Regions from separate parts of the Shewanella sp. Isolate7 genome, predicted to be linked through region 1. Evidence: predicted binding sites of a transcription regulator. Region 1 holds the regulator's gene; each other region holds the start of a gene.

The links. Region 1 encodes LexA, which represses DNA repair genes until DNA is damaged. Its sites were predicted from a motif close to TACTGTATNNNNATACAGTA; they were not measured.
Region 2: the regulator LexA is predicted to act here: its motif matches at 4,530-4,549, upstream of recA (recombinase RecA).
Region 3: the regulator LexA is predicted to act here: its motif matches at 2,706-2,725, upstream of recG (ATP-dependent DNA helicase RecG).

The regions. Positions count from the first base shown of each region.
Region 1 covers NZ_JAKEVJ010000010.1:9,038-16,283, reverse strand. The annotation lists gene ctaD (cytochrome c oxidase subunit I) at 1-127, opposite strand, end outside; gene coxB (cytochrome c oxidase subunit II) at 164-1,729, opposite strand; gene L1D47_RS03745 (SulA-like leucine-rich domain-containing protein) at 2,128-2,637, opposite strand; gene lexA (transcriptional repressor LexA) at 2,634-3,251, opposite strand; gene yrfG (GMP/IMP nucleotidase) at 3,370-4,044, opposite strand; gene nudE (ADP compounds hydrolase NudE) at 4,140-4,685, shown strand; gene cysQ (3'(2'),5'-bisphosphate nucleotidase CysQ) at 4,739-5,551, shown strand; gene L1D47_RS03720 (GNAT family N-acetyltransferase) at 5,544-5,999, shown strand; gene L1D47_RS03715 (TetR-like C-terminal domain-containing protein) at 6,107-6,727, shown strand; gene L1D47_RS03710 (MFS transporter) at 6,718-7,246, shown strand, end outside.
Region 2 covers NZ_JAKEVJ010000026.1:33,321-40,566, reverse strand. The annotation lists gene L1D47_RS08525 (peptidoglycan DD-metalloendopeptidase family protein) at 1-452, shown strand, start outside; gene rpoS (RNA polymerase sigma factor RpoS) at 530-1,504, shown strand; gene mutS (DNA mismatch repair protein MutS) at 1,759-4,326, opposite strand; gene recA (recombinase RecA) at 4,657-5,718, shown strand; gene L1D47_RS08505 (regulatory protein RecX) at 5,782-6,234, shown strand; gene alaS (alanine--tRNA ligase) at 6,551-7,246, shown strand, end outside.
Region 3 covers NZ_JAKEVJ010000005.1:39,539-46,784, reverse strand. The annotation lists gene L1D47_RS02140 (hypothetical protein) at 166-831, shown strand; gene L1D47_RS02135 (sensor histidine kinase) at 933-2,024, shown strand; gene L1D47_RS02130 (response regulator transcription factor) at 2,032-2,628, shown strand; gene recG (ATP-dependent DNA helicase RecG) at 2,777-4,852, shown strand; gene L1D47_RS02120 (DUF3014 domain-containing protein) at 4,987-5,859, shown strand; gene L1D47_RS02115 (beta-ketoacyl synthase chain length factor) at 6,046-6,780, shown strand; gene L1D47_RS02110 (lysophospholipid acyltransferase family protein) at 6,773-7,246, shown strand, end outside.

The DNA of each region.
Region 1 (7,246 bases):
TGATGAAACTAAACCAGAGGTAGAGGGTACCGATATCTTTATGGTTGGTGGTAAACAGCCAACGTTTTATTCCCGTGGGATGCTCCTCATGGTGGGTCGAATGTTCGCCAATATGAGTGGCATCCATATCTGCTTCACGCGTTATTGCATTCATAATGCCTCCCTATTGACCTGCTTGATTGACGTCTGTTGCCTGAACCATATCGCCTGTGTTATTACCCCAGGCGTTGCGCTCAAAGGTGATCACCGCAGCGAGTTCCTGAGGCGTTAACTGGCTGGCAAAGGCCTGCATGGCGGTACCCGGCTTGCCGTGAAGCACTATGTCGATGTGGTTATCAACGGGCCCTGTGGCGATGGCACTGCCCTTGAGTGCCGGGAAGGCGCCCGGCAGACCCATGCCTGTGGCCTGGTGGCAGGCGGCGCAGTGGCCGAGGTAAACCTGCTCGCCCTTAGCCATCAGCTCATCCATGCTGAGGTCGTCTAAAACCACTGCTTTAGCGTCATCATTAGAGGAGGCCGGCTCGGTTGACTCGGTCGTTGTGGCTGCTGGTGGAGGTGTCGGTTGAGCCGTCTCGGCATTTGTACCGGCATCTGTGCCGCTTGGCGCACCTGAGCTTGCCTGGTTAACGTCGGCTGCCTGAACCATATCGCCGCTGTCGTTGCCCCAGGCATTACGCTCGTAGGTCACCACGGCGGCAATTTCTGTGGCGGTCAACTGCTGCGCGAAGGCCTGCATCGCCGTGCCAGATCGACCGTGTAGCACCACAGAGAGGTGATCGGCGACAGGGCCTTTGATGATTGGGCTGCCGATGAGCGAGGGGAATACACCCGGCAGGCCGGCGCCATTTGGCTGGTGGCAGGCGGCGCAGCGGGCCATATAGACCTGCTCACCCTGGGCCATCAGCTCATCTTTCGACAGGGTCTTAGACAGGGCGGCCTGAGCCTCGGCGGCGGCCGCATTGGCCTTGGCCTCCTGTTCTACAATCCAGTTATCGAAATCGGCTTCCGAGAGTACCTGCACCACGATGGGCATGAAACCATGGTCTTTGCCGCAGAGCTCGGCGCATTGCCCCCGATAGATGCCGGGCTTGTCGATACGGGTCCAGGCTTCGTTGATAAAGCCTGGGTTTGCATCTTTCTTTACCGCGAAGGCGGGGACCCACCAGGAGTGGATCACATCTTCTGAGGTCATCAGGAAACGGATCTTACGATTGACCGGTAGCACCAGCGGCTTGTCGACTTCCAGCAGGTAGTGTTCGCCTTTGTCCTCCTTGCCCTCTATCTGTTCTCTGGGAGTGGCGAGCAGGCTGTAGTAGCTAATGTCTTGATCGAAGTAGCTGTAGTGCCATTTCCATTGGGAGCCTGTGATCTTAATGGTGAGATCGGCATTGCTGGGATCTTCCATGGCGATCAGTGTCTTGGTGGCTGGGATGGCCATAAGGATCAAGATGACAAAAGGTACGATCGTCCAGGCGATTTCTACCTTAGTGCTCTCATGAAAGTTTGCCGCGACGGCACCCTTAGAACGCCTATGGTTGATGATGGAGTAGATCATCACGCCAAAGACGACCAGGCCTATGGCGCAACAGATATAGAGAATCGTCATATGCAGGCTAAACACCTTATTACTGATCTCTGTGACCCCTGATGTCATATTCAGGGGCATATCTGCTGCGAGTATGGTGGGCGTAAATAGCAACGCCAGCAAACAACACAACACTTGCTTCACTAGACTTCTCCTCTGTCAATTGCGAAGGCAACTACAAAGAAGAGCCACACAGTATGTCTCGGCTCTATGCAAACTCTTCAGTTCCCAAAAAAGCAACGATGACTTCAAAGTGCGTCGGTGGTGAAACTCTTGTTCTGTTGGTGGTGACCACGCTTGCACTTACGGCTGAATATATCAGACCAATTTCAGCTTCCGTGGGCGAGGTGTTACAGGATTATTTTCGCCGCTCAAGCCGACAACCAAATTGTGCGATATAACAAATAATCGTTGATATCTATTACTAACTTAATGGCTGTTTAAATATTGATCAAGATCACTTTTATTTTATTTTGCTAAACAAAACAGACACAAAAACGCCCCTTGCGGGGCGTCTGTATGGAAAGGTAGTGCGAGGATGATCAGTGTAGCGAGCTAAACAGATTCGAGGGCTGATCGCTGCGATCCTCTTGGGAAAACGGGCTGGCAGGTAAGTGACCGTTCGCATCTTCGATCACTACTCCTAACGCGCGGGTATTCTTGGCGACGATCTGTAGCCGACGACTATCACGGGCATCCAAGGTTTGCGCCCAGCAGATCACCGCACTGGATGTACCACTTGTGAGGGCTTTTTCCATCGCCCACAGAGTTTCGACCTCATCCTTGGTGTGCACAAGTAATATACGATCCATGCGAACACCGCCGTCGGCCAGCATCTGTTTGTAGCCTATGTTTGGTGGGCTGATCAGCACCACCCACTGCCCCTGCTGACTGAGTCTGGCCAGTTCAGGAGTGAGAGCCTGAAGTTCCTGTTTGCCCTGAGTCGAACTTGCCGTCGTCGAGATAGTGTTTCTATCGCCGCGCTTAAGCGAGCTGTCGAGATCGACCCACAGCCCTGGATGGCGTGGCGCCATGCCCATGAGGTTGTTCATTGCCAGTCTCCATTTCGAATAACGCCAACGGCCAGGCCTTCTATACTCAGGCTCTGAGTGGTGAGATCGACGACGATAGGGGAATATTCTTCGTTTTCTGCATGAAGGAACACAGTGCTGCCACGCTTCTCGAAACGCTTAACCGTGACATCGTCTTCCACACGGGCAACGATGATCTGACCGTTTCTGGCCTGTTCGACCTTATGTACCGCCAGCAGATCGCCTTCGAGAATGCCGATATCCTTCATACTGTCCCCCTTGACCCTCAGCAGGAAGTCGGCGCTGGGGCGGAACATGCTTGGGTCAACCTGATAGTGTTGCTCCACATGCTCCTGAGCCAGGATTGGCTCACCGGCGGCGACTTGGCCAATGAGAGGCAGACCGAGATCTTCAGGCTCTTCCTCTTGGGTCAGCTTAATGCCGCGTGAGGTGCCGGGCATGATCTCGATGCAACCTTTCTTGGCCAGCGCCTTGAGGTGTTCCTCGGCAGCATTGGCACTCTTAAAGCCTAAGCGACGCGCAATTTCCGCACGGGTAGGCGGCATGCCGGTGTCGGCAATATTGCGTTTAATCAGATCTAAAATCTCGGCTTGTCTCGGGGTTAAGGGTCTCATGATTAATCCTGTCTTTCCATACAGTACCTGTCAGTATATACAGTATTTTATACAGTGCAAGTATTAACCAGATTTTCTGCCAGTCGCATCAAGCGATTAACGCGTAAAGCGCAGGCGGCTAGTCTCGTTGAGCCTGTTCCAGGGAGACGAGTAGATGATGGTAATCGTCGATGGCCGGGAAGTCGGCAAACTGCTTGTGCGGCTTTTGGCTGTCGGGGTTCTTGATCCCTAGCTGATAGCCTACGCCGGCTTTTTGGGCCGCCAGTAGAATGGGCTCACTGTCGTCGATAAACAGGCAGCGGCTGGGATCCAGGGAAAACTCATTAAACAGGTGACGCCAGAACTCGGGATGCTCCTTGGGATAGCCGGTCGTGTGGCTGGAGAGCATCTCGTCTAACCCGTTAGCCAGCTCGGTATGTTTGAGCTTCAACGCCAGACTGTGGGGATGGGCGTTAGTGACTAAGATGCGCCGCTTGCCGTATTTGGCGAGCGTGCCGAGAAAGGGCATGCTGTCCTGACGCAGCTGGATCCTGTCGACCAGGGTGTGATGCAGCGCCAGAATGTCCAGGCCCAACTCCTGTTGCCAATATTCGAGGCAATACCACTCCAGGGTGCCGAAGACCTTGGCATAGGCGCTTTCTACCAGTTGCTGGGCCTCGGTCGGTGGAATTTGCCGCTGCTGACACAAGGCCTGAGGCACCAGGCTGAGCCAGAAGTGGTTGTCGAAATGCAGATCCAGCAGGGGACCGTCCATGTCTAACAATACGGTGTCTATCTTATTCCAGGGAAACATAAAGGTAGTAAAAAAATTCCTTGGTTTGAGTTGTGGATTAGGCCCATCATAGTAAGATTGAGTGGTTAAGCAAACGCCATTTTTCAGGAAGTTCAATGTCGGACAAAAAGCCGCAGATCCTACATGCCGAAGTTGTTGCCCAGAGCCGTCTGTTTCAGATAGAGCAGGTGCATTTAAAATTTTCGAATCAGGTTGAGCGTCAATATGAGCGCATGAAGGGTAATACCCGCGGCGCCGTGATGGTGGTGCCTGTGCATGGCGAGGAACTCCTGCTGGGACGCGAATATGCGGCAGGCACCCATAGTTACGAGCTGGGCTTTCCCAAAGGCTTGGTGGATCCAGGCGAGACCCATGCCCAGGCGGCCAACCGAGAGCTGCAGGAGGAGATCGGCTTTGGTGCCCGTAAGTTGACCCATCTGATGGAGCTGAGCCTAGCGCCGGGCTACTTTGCCAGCAAGATGCAGATCTTCGTTGCCGAGGATCTGTACGAGAGCCGATTGCAGGGTGACGAGCCCGAACCCATAGAGCTGGTGCGCTGGCCATTGAGCCAGTGGTCTGAGTTGTTATTAGAAGATGACTTTTCCGAATCTCGAAGCGTTAGCGCCTTGTTTTTGGCACAGAAACATCTAAAACTAAAGTAGTTAATCCGAATTATCATATTAGGCATTGCCAGATGTAGGCTGTTGGAGTTGTGATGAAGCCAGAAGAGTATGTTGAGCAGGCGATTTCGATTGCCATCGAGGCGGGAGAAGCCATTAAAGGGATCTACCTCGAGGGCAGTTTTGACAAAGAGGTGAAATCCGACAATACCCCGGTGACCTCTGCCGATATCGCGGCCCATAAGATCATCGCTTCCCAGCTTAACAGTCTCACCCCTGAGATCCCGGTTTTATCCGAAGAAGATGCCGATATCCCCTACGTCGAGCGCGCCGACTGGCAGCGCTACTGGTTAGTCGACCCCCTAGATGGCACAGGCGAGTTTATTGCCGGTAGCGGTGACTTCTCGGTGATCATCGCCCTAGTCGAGCACAATCGCCCTATCATGGGCGTGGTTTATGTGCCTATGACGGGCGTGGTCTATTACGCCATTGCGGGGCTGGGCGCCTATAAGCGCAGCAGCAAGGGCGAGGTGCGTATCGCCAGCAAACAGCTCACCACAGACGATGAGCCTTGTTTGCGCCTGGCGGTGAGTCGTCGTCAGGATCCCCAGTCAGTATTGAAGCTTTTCAATCATCCCAAACACTGCGAGCTAGTGGTGCTGGGCGGTGCGGCGCTTAAGAGCTGTCTGGTGGCGGAAGGCCGCGCCGACTGTTATGTGCGTATCGGTCCTACGGGTGAGTGGGATACGGGCGCGGCGCAGATCATTATCGAAGAGGCAGGCGGCCAGGTGATGGATCTCGAGCTACAGCCACTGAGTTATAACGAGCGTGAATCCTTGGAGAATCCCAACTTTATCGTCGTGGGATCGACCCACCTGCCATGGGACGAGCTGTTAACCCGTGAATAATCTCCCTCATATTTCTATCAAGGCGGCTGGTAAGCACCAGCTGCAGGCGCTCTATCGTCTGGAGCAGGGACTATTTGGTGCTCATGCCTATCCAGACTTCTTCTTTCGCCAGAGTTTCGACTGCTGGCCAAGCGGCCTGCGAGTCGCTTGTGACGAAAACGAATGTCTACTGGGCTACATACTGCTGGCCAGGAGCGAACGGGTAGACAGTGCCTGGATCCTCTCGGTCGCCGTCGATAGTGCTGCTCAGGGGCGAGGCATAGGCAGGCGTTTGATTGTAGAGTCCTTAAGCGCGCTACCCGCTAGCGTGACACAGGTGAAGCTCACCGTGGCGCCGGATAATCCTGCCAGGTACCTCTATGCCAGGTTAGGCTTTGTTGAGCAAGGGCTGGAGGCCGACTACTTCGGTCCAGACGAAGACAGAGTTCTCATGACACTCTGCCGATAAATTTCCCTCTTTATTCTGGTCGCCGAAAAATAATCTTATTATGAACGTTGTTTTTTATTTTGCTTGCTGGTAACTTGAACGCAAATTGACAGAGGGATGGGGCCGAGATGGCAAGACGTAAGGAACATACTCATGATGAGATTCGGGCGATGGCAATCGCCGCCGTGCTGCAGCATTTGGCGGTCGAGCCACTCGATAGCCTGAGCCTGCGCAAGGTGGCTCAAGTTGTCGGCTATGTGCCCAGCACCCTGGTGAATCTCTTCGGGAGCTATCAGGGTCTGCTGCTAGCCGTCGCCGAGTTGACGCTGGATCAGCTATACCAGCGCCTGGCTTCTAATGCACAAGTCTCTCAAGCCTATGACTCGAATCCACTCGAGGCAATGGCCAACGCCTACCAGCAATTTGCCTTCGAGCAGCCTAGAGCCTTTCAGCTGATCTTCGAGCTTAAGGCAACCGATGAGCTGGGGCTGAGCGAGCATCATGCCCGGCTTATTGCGCAGCTGTTTGCCTTGATAGAGTCTTGCCTGGGCGAGCTGTTGCCCGAGCTATCCGGTGAGCAACGATTACTGGCGAGCCGAGCCCTGTGGGGGGGCGTGCATGGCCTGGTGTGTCTGGCGCTGGACGATAAGCTCTTTGCTCCCGGGATAAGTATCGAGGAGGCCATTCGCCACCATATCGCGGTTCAACTTAAAGGATTGGGTTATCACAAGGAGGCGTTATGCTGTTAACCAAGCGGTTTTTTCCCTATTTTGCCACTCAGTGCCTGGGGGCACTCAACGATAATATCTACAAGAATGTGCTGCTTCTGATGGTGACCTATAGCCAGATAGAGGATCTGCCCATCAGCGTAAACCTGTTCGTTAACCTTGCCGCCGGCGTGTTTATCCTGCCTTTCTTCCTGTTTTCCGCCCACGCGGGAGTGGTGGCCGACAACATGGATAAGGCCAAATTGATCAGACGCTTAAAACAGCTGGAACTGGTGATCATGTCCTGCGCGGCCATGGCGATTCTGAGCCAGAGTTATATGGTGATGTTAGTGCTGCTCTTCTTAACCGGCAGTCAGTCCGCCTATTTCGGGCCGGTAAAATATTCGCTCCTGCCTCAGGCCTTAGCGGAAGATGAGCTGGTGACGGGCAATGCCTGGGTAGAGATGGGCACCTTCTTATCGATCCTGATAGGCACACTCAGCGCCGGGCTTCTGGTGGCCAGCGACAAGGGCATTATCGCTACCGCAGCGACCGTGTTTG
Region 2 (7,246 bases), on a different contig from region 1:
AATCTGCGTACGCTGTAACAACTGGTCAACAAAATTTTAACGGGGTTATCCACAAGCCCAGTAGCACCCTACCCAAGAAGGTTCAGCGCTGGCATTGGCCTGTTAAAGGCAAGTTGATCGGCACATTCTCTACCAAGGAGCAAGGTAATAAAGGGATTAAGATCGCAGGATCCCGAGGCGATCGCATTCAGGCCGCCGCCGATGGGCGAGTGGTGTATGCGGGAAATGCACTAAGGGGATACGGCAATCTGGTGATCATTAAGCATAGCGATGACTATCTCAGTGCTTATGCCCATGCCGATAAGATCTTAGTAAAAGAGAAGCAGTTCGTTACCGCGGGACAAACGGTGGCGAAAATGGGACAAACGGGTACCAACAGAGTGATGCTGCATTTCGAGATTCGGTATCACGGCAAATCCGTTGACCCACTTAAATTTTTGCCTAAATCATAATTTTATAGGCGCCATTTTGGCAATTGGAGGACAGTAAAGTGCAGTAAATTAGCATGTAAAATTTGGGAGAGTATATTATGGGTCGTAAACAATCTACCGCCGTGGCGGAGCCCTTGGTTGACTTGTCTAAGAATGAGTCTGATCTATCAGTTACCAACAGCAAGGAGGTTTTGAAAGAAGCAGAACTAGAACAGCAAGTACAAGATGACTTACAAAAGAACTTAGATGCCACTCAGCTGTATTTAAGTGAAATTGGATTTTCCCCCCTATTGAGTGCGGAAGAGGAGGTTTATTTCTCACGCAAGGCCCTAAAAGGCTGTGAAAAATCTCGCAACCGTATGATTGAGAGTAATCTCAGACTCGTCGTAAAAATTGCACGTCGTTATAACAATCGTGGCTTAGCCTTATTGGATCTGATTGAAGAAGGTAACTTAGGTTTGATCCGCGCCGTCGAAAAGTTCGATCCGGAACGTGGCTTTCGATTCTCCACCTATGCCACCTGGTGGATCCGCCAGACCATAGAACGTGCGATCATGAATCAAACCCGTACCATTCGCCTACCTATTCATGTGGTGAAGGAGCTCAACGTTTACCTTCGCACCGCTAGGGAACTCGCGCACAAGCTAGATCATGAGCCTACCGCCGAAGAGATCGCCGAGCAGTTAGACTTGCCCAGTAGCGATGTGAGTAAGATGCTGAAGCTCAATGAGCGTATCACCTCTGTCGATACCCCGCTGGGTGGCGACAACGACAAGGCACTGCTGGACGTGTTAGCCGATGATGATTGCGTGGGCCCGGATTACAAGGTGCAAGACGATGATATGTCTAAGTCTGTCGTACGCTGGCTAGACGAGCTCAACAGCAAGCAGAGAGAAGTGCTTGCCCGTCGTTTCGGTTTGCTAGGTTATGAGCCATCGACGCTTGAAAATGTCGGTAAGGAGATAGGCCTCACTCGTGAGAGAGTACGCCAGATCCAGGTGGAAGCCCTGAAACGGTTAAGAGATCTGCTCAGTGCACAAGGACTATCGGTAGAAGCTATCTTCAGAGTATAAGTGTGTATCGGGGTGTAGGCTTAAGGGCTGATTTAATGTACTTATCGCCGTTTTGAATTCGTCGCCAGGTTGAACTAGCCGTATGATGGCTAGAAGGTCGATGAGCAGTGCTAGCGTCTTGTTGAGAAAAGTTGCGGTAAGCGCCCTAAGGTGTAAACCTTTTTCATGAAGAGCCGACCCCAGAATTAAAAAAAGCGCACCTCTAAGAGGTGCGCTTTTTGCTGTCTAGACTTAATTAACCTGGCTGTATTTAATCAACGTAGCTGTTTGAGCTCATAGAGCAGATCCAGCGCCTGTTTCGGGGTAAGGCTGTCGGGATCTATGGTGTCTAATCTGTCTAGTGCCTTCGAGGCTTCTGGCATGGCGAGACTCAGCTGAGCCTGTCTGAGCTCGGGCAGGCCCTCCTCTTTGTCACGGCTCTCAAGGTGATGCAGCTTGTGCTTGGCGGCCTGTACCACCTTGGCCGGTACGCCGGCGAGCGCCGCCACCTGCAGGCCATAACTCTTGCTCGCCGCCCCTTCTTGCACCGCATGCATGAAGGCGATGGTGTCGTCATGCTCTATGGCGTCAAGGTGTACGTTAGCCACATTTTCCATCTGCTCGGGTAGCTGGGTCAGCTCGAAATAGTGGGTGGCAAACAGGGTCATCGACTTTAAATTCTGCGCCAGATGTTCGGCGGCTGACCAGGCGAGCGATAAGCCGTCATAGGTCGAGGTGCCCCGGCCAATCTCGTCCATCAGCACCAGGCTCTGTGGCGTGGCGTTATGCAGTATGTTGGCGGTTTCCGTCATCTCAACCATGAAGGTCGACCGGCCGGAGGCAAGATCGTCCGCGGCGCCAATACGGGTAAAGATGCGATCCACTGGGCCGATGGCGGCCTTCTGCGCCGGCACGAAGCTACCGATATGGGTCATCAGGGTGATTAGTGCGACCTGGCGCATATAGGTCGACTTACCGCCCATGTTCGGACCGGTCACAATCAACATGCGTCTCGTCGGACTTAGTGTCACCGGGTTAGCGATAAAAGGCGACTGGCTGACACGTTCGACCACGGGATGTCTGCCCGCCTCGATATGGATGCCGCTCTGGGCGGTGAGTTCCGGCCTGTGATAGTCGAGCTGCTCGGCGCGTTCGGCAAAGTTAGTGATCACGTCGAGTTCGGCTGCCGCCCGGGCAAAGGCCTGTAATTCATGTAGACGTGGCATTAAGAGATCGAACAGCTCTTCCCATAGCTGTTTCTCCAGTGCCAGTGCTTTGCCCTGACTGGAAAGCACCTTCTCCTCATGTTCCTTGAGCTCGGCGACGATATAACGCTCTGTGTTCTTCAGGGTCTGTCTGCGCTGATAGCTCATGGGGACCAGATCTGACTCGCGGCGACTCACCTCGATGTAATAGCCGTGCACCCTGTTATAGCCAACCTTCAGGGTTGAGGCGCCGGTGGCAGCCTTCTCGCGTGCCTCGAGCTGGGCAAGGTAGTCGGTTGCGCCTTGGCTGAGTTTGCGCCACTCATCCAGCTCTGCATGATAGCCCTCTTTAATCACTCCACCGTCGCGGATCAGCATAGGCGGGTTGTCGACGATGGCGCGGCTTAGGAGGGCATGCTCTTCGGGAAACTCGCCGATAGATTGCGACAGGGTATGCAGATGTGCGCTGTGACAATCGGCTAGCTGCTGCTGTATTTCGGGCAATAGGGCGAGTGCCTGACGCAGGCGGGCAAAGTCACGGGGGCGGGCACTGCGAATGGCCAGACGCGCCGTGATACGCTCTATATCGCCCAGGGCTTTTAGCTGCTCATGCAGACTCTCGTGATAACCATTGTCCAGTAGCTCGTCGATAGCATCGTGACGGGCACGAATGATGTTGTGGTTGCGCAGCGGTTCGTGGATCCAGCGCTGTAACATGCGGCTACCCATAGGAGTTGCCGTGTTATCCAGTACCGAGGCCAGAGTGTTATCGCTGCCCCCCTGCAGGTTGCGGGTCAGCTCCAGATTCTTTCGGGTGGCCGCGTCCAGCACTATGCTGTCGCACTGATTGAAACGTGTGATGGCGTTGATATGGGGCAGGGCGGTGCGCTGGGTATCTTTTACATACTGGATAAGGCAGCCAGCCGCCTGCAGCGATAACCTGACTTCTCCCAGGCCGAAGCCATAGAGGTCTTTGGTGCCGAACTGTTCCAGCAGCAGCTTGTAGCTGGTGTCATAGTCGAACTCCCATTCGGGGCGGCGCCGCTTACCCGAGAGCGAGGCGATCAGTGCCGGCTCGCTGAAATCTTCGCTGTAGAGCAGCTCTGCCGGATTGGTGCGTTGTAGCTCGGCTTCCAGTGCCTCTTTGCTGGCCAGCTCTGTAACCACGAAGCGCCCAGATGAGACATCCAGGGTCGCGTAACCAAAGCCAATCTTACCGTGATAGACGGCGGCAAGCAGGTTGTCTTGCCTCTCCTGCAACAGGGCTTCATCGGTAAGCGTGCCAGGGGTGACGATGCGAACGATTTTTCTCTCCACCGGTCCCTTAGTGGTGGCGGGGTCACCTATCTGCTCGCAGATAGCCACAGATACCCTGAGTTGCACCAGCTTGGCCAAATAGCCTTCTACCGCATGGTAGGGAATGCCCGCCATGGGGATAGGGTCACCGCCACTCTTGCCCCGGGCCGTTAAGGAGATCCCTAACAGCTCAGATGCGCGTTTAGCATCGTCGTAGAAGAGCTCGTAAAAATCTCCCATACGATAAAAAAGCAACATATCGGGTGTTTCGGCTTTCAGCGTCAGATATTGACGCATCATGGGGGTGTGCTTTTCAAGATGTTGAGTATCGACGGCGTTCATGAATTAACCAAGGTATCCTGCTACAAAAATGTCTGTCATAGCCCCGCGGCTAGCACAGAATGAATGGCCTCAATACTAACAATAAATTGATGGCGGTTGCGCATTTATCCTGCCTGTTTGGATAAATTTAGTGCTAATGCGCCTTGGGGCATTTAGCTGGCTTTGTCGGAGCTTAGGCAAAAATAATCGCATACAGTACTTGATACTGTATGATTGTACAGTATACTAGGTTTCATATTGAGACAGCCTAAAGCGATGCAGAAACCGTCTGCGGGCTTTAACTTAACGGATACCCCACAGCGCAGCGTCTGTGATTGAGAGGAAAGCAGAATGAAGATTGATGCGAATAAAGAGAAAGCCCTGAGCGCGGTTCTTGGCCAGATTGAGAAGCAGTTTGGTAAAGGCTCTATCATGAAGCTAGGTGAAAACCGCTCTATGGATGTTGAGACTATCTCAACGGGTTCTCTGTCGCTGGACGTTGCATTGGGTGCCGGTGGTCTGCCACTGGGTCGTATCGTCGAGATCTATGGTCCTGAATCTTCGGGTAAGACAACCCTGACCCTGGAAGTGATTGCGGCGGCTCAGCGCGAAGGTAAGGTTTGTGCCTTCATCGACGCCGAGCACGCGCTGGACCCTATCTATGCGCAAAAGCTGGGTGTAGATATCGATAACCTGCTGTGTTCTCAACCCGATACTGGCGAGCAGGCCCTTGAGATCTGTGACGCACTGACGCGTTCTGGCGCTGTGGATGTGATCATCGTCGACTCGGTAGCTGCCCTGACGCCTAAGGCGGAAATCGAAGGCGAGATCGGTGATTCTCACATGGGTCTAGCCGCGCGTATGATGAGTCAGGCGATGCGTAAATTGGCGGGTAACCTGAAGCAATCTAACACCTTGCTGATCTTCATCAACCAGATCCGTATGAAGATTGGTGTCATGTTCGGTAACCCTGAGACCACAACTGGTGGTAACGCCCTTAAGTTCTATGCCTCCGTTCGTTTGGATATTCGTCGTACGGGCGCCATCAAGGACCGTGAAGAGGTTATCGGTAACGAGACCCGTGTTAAGGTGGTGAAGAACAAGATTGCCGCACCGTTTAAACAGGCAGAGTTCCAGATCCTCTATGGTGAAGGTATTAACCGTACCGGTGAGCTGGTGGACCTTGGTGTGATGCACAAGCTGATCGAAAAGTCGGGTGCTTGGTACAGCTACAAGGGCGACAAGATTGGCCAGGGCCGCGCTAATGCCGGTAAGTACCTGGTAGAGAACCCAGAGATTGCTGCCGAAATTGACCAGGCGCTGCGCGCCATGCTACTGGGTGCTGGTCAGGTGGTTGCCGAGTCGGCCACTGGCGATGAGAATGTCGATCTGGAAACCGGTGAAGTATTTTAAGCTGACCCGTTTCAGCTAATTGGTTTTTGATGACTCAGGCTTTGCAATGACCTTGGTTTTTTCATGACAATGTCGGCGATGCAAGTTGCGGTGGGCCTGCTGGCCCACCGCGATTATTCCCGCTATCAGATAAAGAGTAAGCTGAATCAGAAAGGCTTTCTCGACGGCGAGATCGAAGCGGTGCTTGGCGAATGTGAGCGCCAGGGCTATCTCGATGACGCCAGGTTTGCCGGACTCTTGTTGCGTTCTCATATCGCCAAAGGTCATGGTCATAATAAGATTCGTCAATCTATGTCGCAGAAGGGACTGACTAAAGAGGTTATCGAGTCGACCCTCAATCAGAGCGATTGTGACTGGTTCGAGCTGGCGAGACAGAAAGCCATCAAAAAGTATGCCGCTAGCGGCCCTATTCAAGATCAGAAAGATCGCGCCAGGCGAGTGCGTTATCTTCTCTCCCAAGGTTTTGGCTTCGATCAGGTCGCCTATGCCTTAGAGGTCGACCCTGACTTAGATTAAGACTAATTTCCTGACGACTATCCAAGCAATGGCTATGGCTCAGGCGCAGGCTATGAATCAGGCAATGACTCACACTGTGCCCCACACAGTGCCCCAGACTATGATCCAGACCTGGATTAAGTCATAGCCTGAAAATCATCCTCGCTCTATAGCTAACAGACCCAATGGAAACTTAGGCTTTTTACGGTTTCTTTGGGGATCCTCGGCTAAACCTCTGGTTGTTCCCCCATAGACTGCTTATAATGCTGGGCTAACTGAGCATCGTCGGTGAACCTTTTGCTTTCATCGCTAAAATAATCAAATTCAGGATGATTTCATGTATCAAACTACTGCAGCGCTGAGAAGTGCTTTCTTGGAGTTTTTCCGCAGAAACGGTCACCAGGTTGTGGACAGCAGTTCACTGGTACCTGGCAATGATCCCACCTTGCTATTTACCAATGCAGGGATGAACCAGTTTAAAGATGTTTTCCTTGGGGAAGACAAGCGTGACTACACTCGAGCCACCACGGCCCAGCGCTGTGTACGCGCCGGCGGTAAGCATAACGACCTAGATAATGTCGGTTACACCGCGCGTCACCATACCTTCTTCGAGATGCTGGGTAACTTCAGCTTCGGTGATTATTTCAAGCAAGATGCGATTCGTTTTGCCTGGACCTTCCTGACCGAAGAACTCAAGCTGCCAAAAGAGCGTCTGTGTGTCACCGTCTATGAAACAGACGATGAAGCCTTCGAGATCTGGAACAAAGAGATTGGCGTAGCGGCCGAGAACATCATTCGCATCGGCGATAACAAGGGGGCTGCATATGCCTCTGACAACTTCTGGCAGATGGGCGATACCGGTCCTTGTGGTCCTTGTACCGAGATCTTCTACGATCACGGCGAGCATATCTGGGGTGGCCGTCCCGGCACACCGGAAGAAGATGGTGATCGCTTCATCGAGATCTGGAACATAGTATTCATGCAGTACAACCGTCAGGCCGACGGCACCATGGATCCGCTACCTAAGCCTTCG
Region 3 (7,246 bases), on a different contig from region 1:
CTGCTTTTTAAGCGCTACCAAATATAGCTTTCCCGCCGATGAGAGATGACAAATGTCATCCCTTATCGGTGACATCTGTGCCTGCACAAAACTTGCCATCAGACAGATACTCTCCTTAACCCCGCTACGGGGCATTACGCAACACAGGTTCTTAAGGAGAAGCCAATGAAAACACTTATCATCGCCACCAGCCTTGCTCTACTCAGCCCACTGAGCCAGGCCAATGACATTACCGAGATAGACAGCGCCGCCAATCGGATGGATATCGATCGCCTGAGCCAATTAAGCGGACAAAGCCAAGGTTACGAGCAGGCCTACGCCCTCTATCGCATGGCCATCAGTGCCAACATTCTCAGCCAGAAGGGCCAGGCCCAGGCGGCATTGACCCGCGCCGAGAAAGCGTTGTCGCCCATTGCCGACCAAGGTGAAGCCGCCACCCTTCTGGCCTCAGTCTACGGTATGCAGATAGGCTTAGACATGAGTCAGGCCGCCAAATACAGCACTAAGATGGCCGATGCCCTCAATGACGCCGAAACCTTAGTCCCCCAGAGCCCCCGACTGGCGCTGGTAAAGGCGATCGCCGCCTATTCCAGCCCTAAAGATCATGGCGGCAGCATGAAAGACGCCATCGCGTTTAGCTCAAAAGCCATTGATCTGTATCGAGAACCTTGCGATAACATCTGTTGGGGAGAGGCAGAGGCCTACACCTGGCGCGGCTTAGCCAAGCAGAATCTCGGCGACAAGGCGGGAGCCATTGCCGATTGGCAGGCCGCCCTGCAGGTACAGGCCGATTATGCCTGGGCAAATTTCCTGCTAAAACAGAACCACTAAAGTAATCGGCTCAATATCGGTTGCCACTAAGCCAGATGGCTAAGCGTTAGCGCGCTCATAGCGCAACATCATGGACTTAAGTGGCGCCTAGGATAAAGAAGATGGACAAATACCCTATTCCACACACCCTAGATATCGAGCGGGCGACCGAAGATAAGCTCGCCTGGGTTTATCTGATCAACCTGGGCTTCTATTTCATCCCGCTGTTCTTGCAGACTATGCCCACCTGGCACATAGTCCTGAGTCTGGTAGTGCTGGTGCCCTTTATCTACAGCTATTTTTGGGCCCACCGCAGCCCGAGTAAAACCGCCTACCAGCCTATCTTGCTGATCATCGCCCTGGCCTGTCTGATCACGCCGGTTAATATCGGCTCGCTGTCCCTGTTTACCTTTGCCGGTTTCTTTATCGGCTTTAACTATTCTCTGCCCAAGGCCTTCGCCAGCCTTATCGGCCTAGCCGTCATCCTGACGCTGCTAAGCCTAACCCTAGGCATTCACTACTACTTTGCAGTTTATGGCGTCGCCCTGATCACCGGCATGGGATTCTTTGGTGTAGCCGAGCGTAAGCGGGTCGAAGCCAAACGTGCCCAGCGGCAGAGTCAGCAGGAGATACGCCAGCTCGCCACCATGCTAGAGCGCGAACGTATCGCCCGGGATCTGCACGACATCATGGGGCACTCGCTCTCTTCTATCTCACTCAAGGCGGAGCTGGCGCGCAAGCTATTGGCCAAGGGGCAAGCCGACCAGGCCAGCGCCGAGCTGGCAGAACTGGAAACCATCGCCCGCGACAGCCTTAGCCAGATCCGCCAAACGGTCTCAGGCTACAAACACAAAGGGTTAGACGCCGCCCTGACGCACCTGTGCCAGATGCTGAGAGACAAGGGCATGGCCGTCACCCTCAATGGTGAGCTGCCAGCCCAGCCACAGGAAGTAGAAACTCAGCTGATCCTCAGCCTCACCGAGCTGTGCAACAATGTTGTGCGCCATAGCCAAGGCGATAGCTGTAATATCGACCTGTCGGCATCACCTCAGGGGCTGCGGATCTCGGTCACCGACAATGGCAAGCAGAGGGAGCTCAGCGAAGGCAATGGCCTCACTGGTATACGCGAGCGACTGCGCCCCTTAGGTGGTACACTCAGTATTGAGCTCGAGCCAAACCCGCAATTTATCATCGAGTTACCAAATCAGGGATAGAGACAGGATGAAGATATTACTCGCCGAAGATCAAGCCATGGTCAGGGGCGCGCTGGCCGCGCTCCTCACCCTTGAGGGCGACTTTGAGGTGATACAGGCCTGTGACGGAGACCAGGCGCTGAGTCTGCTCAAGCAGCAGGAGTTCGACCTGCTGCTAACCGACATAGAGATGCCAGGCCTCAGCGGACTGGAGCTGGCTCAATGGTGTCAAAACCAAGCGGCGCAGACTAAGGTCATCATCCTGACCACCTTTGGCCGTGCCGGCTATATCAAGCGTGGCATCGAGGCGGGCGTGGGTGGCTTCTTACTCAAGGACGCGCCCTCCGAGACACTGATCCAAGCAATTAACGCCGTCAGCCGTGGCAAGCGCATCATAGATCCCGAACTGGCCATCATGGCCGTCGGCGAACAAGACCCGCTGAACGATAAGGAACGTCGGGCGCTCAGGCTCGCCAGCGAGGGGCGCTCCAGCGCGGAGATCGCCGCCACTCTCTTCATTGCCGAAGGCACTGTACGTAACTATCTCTCTGAGGCCATCGCCAAACTCAATGCCAGCAATCGCATCGACGCCGCACGTATCGCCAAGCAAAAGGGCTGGCTGTAATCTCACCACACTTTAACCCTATGCTTTGCCGCCAAGATGGCTAACACGAGATTGCGTTCATGCCGAACTCTGATAGTATATGTATATATTTACAGTAATCGACTCAGGTTCTGGTTAAATAGAACGCTAAATCAAATGGGTACAAAGCGTGGATAGACTCGATCTCATGGCTGTGACAGAGTTAAAGGGCGTTGCCGCCAAGATGGCGCAGCGGCTGGAAAAGCTCGGCATCAACACAGTCCAGGATCTGCTGTTTCACCTGCCACTACGCTACGAAGATCGCACCCAGATCTATCCAATCACTGCCCTCTATCCAGGTAGCTACGGCACCATAGAGGGCATCGTACAATCGACCCAGATCGTCCAGGGGCGCAAGCGCATGCTCACCTGCACTGTGCGCGACGACTCCGGCACCATAACGCTACGCTTCTTTAACTTCTCCGCCGCCATGCGCAACGGCCTCGAAGAGGGCGAGCGCATTCGTGCCTATGGCGAGGTGCGCCGGGGCAAGATGCACCGAGAGATCATCCACCCCGAATACAAGATGCTCCATGGCGAAAGTGACTTTAGCCTCAGCGACACCCTGACCCCCATCTACCCGACCACGGAGGGGCTCAAGCAGGCCAGCTGGATCCGCCTAACGGATCAGGCCCTGGCGCTGTTGGCTCACGGCGCACTGACCGAACTGTTGCCGCCTCAGCTGAGGCCCAATCAACTATCCCTGGTTGAGGCGCTGCAGCTACTGCACAGACCGCCTAGCGAGGTAAGCCCCTTCGCGCTGGAACAAGGTACCCATCCGGCGCAGCAGAGGCTGATCCAGGAGGAGCTACTGGCCCACAACCTCAGCATGTTACAGCTCAGGGCCCGCAGCAATCATGATAAGGCCATCGCGATGCAGCCCACGGGGCAGCTGCTCAACCCCTTCCTGGCCTCTTTACCCTTCAAGCCCACCGGCGCCCAGCAGCGTGTGGTCGCCGATATCACCCAAGATCTCGGCAAGGCACATCCCATGATGCGTCTGGTACAGGGCGATGTGGGATCGGGCAAGACCCTAGTGGCGGCGCTAGCCGCACTGCAGGCTATAGAGAGCGGCTATCAGGTGGCCATGATGGCACCAACGGAACTGCTCGCCGAGCAGCACGCCAACAACTTTACTACCTGGTTTACCCCCCTGGGGCTAACGGTTGGTTGGCTGGCCGGCAAGCTCAAAGGCAAAGCGCGGGCGCAGTCGCTGGAACAGATTAAGAACGGCGAGGCCCATATTGTTATCGGCACCCATGCGATCTTCCAAGAGCAAGTAGAGTTTAATCGCCTAGCACTGATCATCATCGACGAACAGCACAGGTTTGGTGTGCATCAACGTTTAGGGCTGAGAGAGAAAGGAATTAGCCAGGGCTTCCACCCTCACCAGCTGATCATGACGGCAACCCCTATTCCCCGCACACTGGCAATGACCGCCTATGCGGATCTCGATACCTCCATCATCGACGAACTGCCACCGGGACGTACGCCGGTGACCACGGTCGCCATCTCAGACAGCCGGCGCAGTGAGGTGATCGATCGCGTGCGCCAGGCAGCACTAGCGGGCGGGCGTCAGGCCTATTGGGTCTGTACCCTGATCGAAGAATCCGAGGTGCTCGAATGCCAAGCCGCCGAAGACACGGCGCAGGAGCTTAAGCAACTACTGCCCGAGCTTTCCATTGGCTTGGTGCATGGCCGGATGAAACCCGCCGAGAAACAGGCGATCATGGACGCCTTCAAGGCCGGCAGCATACAGCTACTGGTGGCCACCACAGTTATCGAGGTGGGGGTCGATGTGCCCAACGCCAGCCTGATGATCATCGAAAACCCCGAGCGTCTGGGGCTGGCACAGCTGCATCAGCTACGCGGACGTGTCGGTCGCGGCGCCGTGGCCAGCCACTGTGTCCTGCTCTACAAGGCGCCACTTTCCCATACCGCCACCCAACGCCTGGGTGTACTCAGAGATAGCAACGACGGCTTCGTGATCGCCCAGAAAGATCTCGAGATCCGCGGTCCGGGTGAGGTCTTAGGCACCAAGCAGACGGGCATCGCCGACATGAAGATTGCCGACCTGGTCAGGGATCAAGCCCTCATCCCCCACATTCAGAAATTGGCGCAGCATGTGATGCAACAGGTGCCGGAAAATGTTGACGCCATAGTGCTGCGTTGGTTAGGGGAGCGCCAGCAATACGTGCAGGCTTAACTCATAACGACTGCTAACAATTAAATATTTTTTATTTCACCGACCGCCCCTAGACAAGCCCGGTGAATTTTGCAGAATGGAAAGAGGCCTCTGTCGTCACAGGGCTCACTCCAGCCACAATTCAAGGAACTCTCATGCAAGTCAGTCAAGAAGATAGAATTGCCCCACAGGAATCGCGCAGCGGGATCAATGCGCTCAGCATTGCCGTGGTCGTCATATTGCTGCTGCTCGCCGGTGGCGCCTACTACTTCCTCGGTGGCGATGAGCCCGCACCCGAGCCAGAGATGCCCGCCCCTGTGACCCTGCCGGAACCCGAGCCAGAGCAGCCCTTGCCGACGGATGCGGCGCTACCAGAACCCGAAAATCTTGCACCCGAGCCTGAAGCTCAGGTTGAAGAGGCACCCGTCGAGACGGTGGAGGCCCTGCCGACACTGGCCGAGAGCGATCAATTTTTCCACGACAAGACGGTTGAAGTCGCCAACGGCATGAAGATTGAGCCGCTGCTGGTCGAGAAAGATATCGTCAGGCACTTCGTGGTGTTCGTCGACAACCTGGCCCAGGGCGAGCTGGCCCGCAAGGTGAGCCCGCTCAAGGCGCCTAACAGCAAGTTTACCGTCTCCGAGGTAACAGATAAGACCTACCTCAATCCCGACAGCTACCATAGGTATGATCTCTATGCGAACTTTGTCGATAACCTGGACGAGGAGCAGCTTTTCAGCACCTATAAAAAGGTGAAGCCTCTGCTAGGCGAGGCCTTCGCCGAGTTAGGTTATCCCGACATGAGTTTCGATGACCGCATGATAGAGGCGATCGACGTCATGCTATCTGCCCCGGTTATCGACGCACCGATTGAGCTGGACAGCGTCAGCGTAAACTATAAATTTATTGACCCTAAGCTCGAGAGCCTGCCCAATGCCCAGAAGCTGATGATCCGCATGGGGCCGGAAAACAGCAAGAAGGTCAAAGCCGCCCTGCGTAAGCTCAAGAAGCAGCTCAAACAGCCTTAAGCCCAAGATCGCCCGCCTCATGGCGGGCGACTTCCTCCTCTATCTTTTCAGTAATCACTAACAGAACAATCACATATTTATGTCACCCGTCAAAGGGTGTACAATAGCCGCCCCACAAATCTCTCTTGTGGCTCAGTTTATGGTTATGGAAAACATCAGCAAAGCGCTGTATTTAGAGGCAAAGTAGTGCGGTTACACTTTCACATTCATTCTGCGGGCGCCTGGTCTCCCCTATACCAGCAGCTGCGGGATTGGCAGACATGGCCAACGCCGCCGACGGATGCCGAGCAGCTCGCTCAGGCCGCCCCGGCACTCAAGCAAGTGCCCGCCATGCAAAGGCGACGCTTTAGTAAGCTCACCAAGATGCTGTTGGATGTCGCCTTTCAATGCGATGTGCCGCCCCAAAGCCGTACCATCTTTGCCTCCCGCCATGGCGAACTTAACCGCACGGTCGATCTGCTGCAAGACATAGTGCGCCAGCAACCCATTTCGCCCATCGGCTTTAGCCAGTCGGTGCACAACACCGCCAGCGGCATCTTCAGCATACTGACTGACAACCGCGCGCCCTCTACATCGATAGCAGCCGGTGAGTTCACGCTCTCTCAGGCGCTTATCGAGGCCTATGGCCAGCTGGCAGAAGATAACGCGCCGCTGCTGTTGGTCTTCGGCGACGAGCCCGTCTCGGACATCTACAAAGAATTTACCAAGGAGCCAGAGCTGCCAATCGCCCTGGCCCTGCAGCTGTCGCTCGCCAAGGAAGCGCCTGCTGGCACGCAACTACTCATAGAGACTAGCCCTTCGGCCAGCGAATTGGCCGAGGCACCAGCCATAGGCTTTGGCCAGCTTATCCACGCCATCGCTGCCAAGCAGCCGCTCGAAGGCCGTCTCAACCGCTATCTGCTGCGGATCTGTCATGACTAGCCAGGTGGTTGCCAAGCGTCTGACCGGCATCGCCTATGTTCCTCGCTGGCTGGGTGGGGTGAGCTGTTATATCGCCTTCGGACTGGGCGGCCTGCTAAGCTCGCTGACCATATTGCCCCTGCTGAGGTTCTGGCCCGGCGCCAGAGAAGTTCGTATCGCCCGTGTGCAGCGCGCGGTGCACCTGATGTTTCGCGGCTTCGTGCATATGCTCACCTGGGCCGGGGTGATTCGGGTCACCACCCAACATCTTGAAAGACTGGCAAGCGCCCAGGGCAAGGTGATTATCGCCAACCACCCGACGCTGGTCGACGTGGTGGTCTTGATCAGCCTGATGCCTAATGTCGGCTGTATCGTCAAACAAGGCTTGTGGCGCAACCCCTTTCTGCGGGGTGTGGTGTCGGCGGCCGGTTATATTCCCAATCGCGGCGCCGATCTCCTGCTCAAGGATTGCAGCGAGGTACTGGCG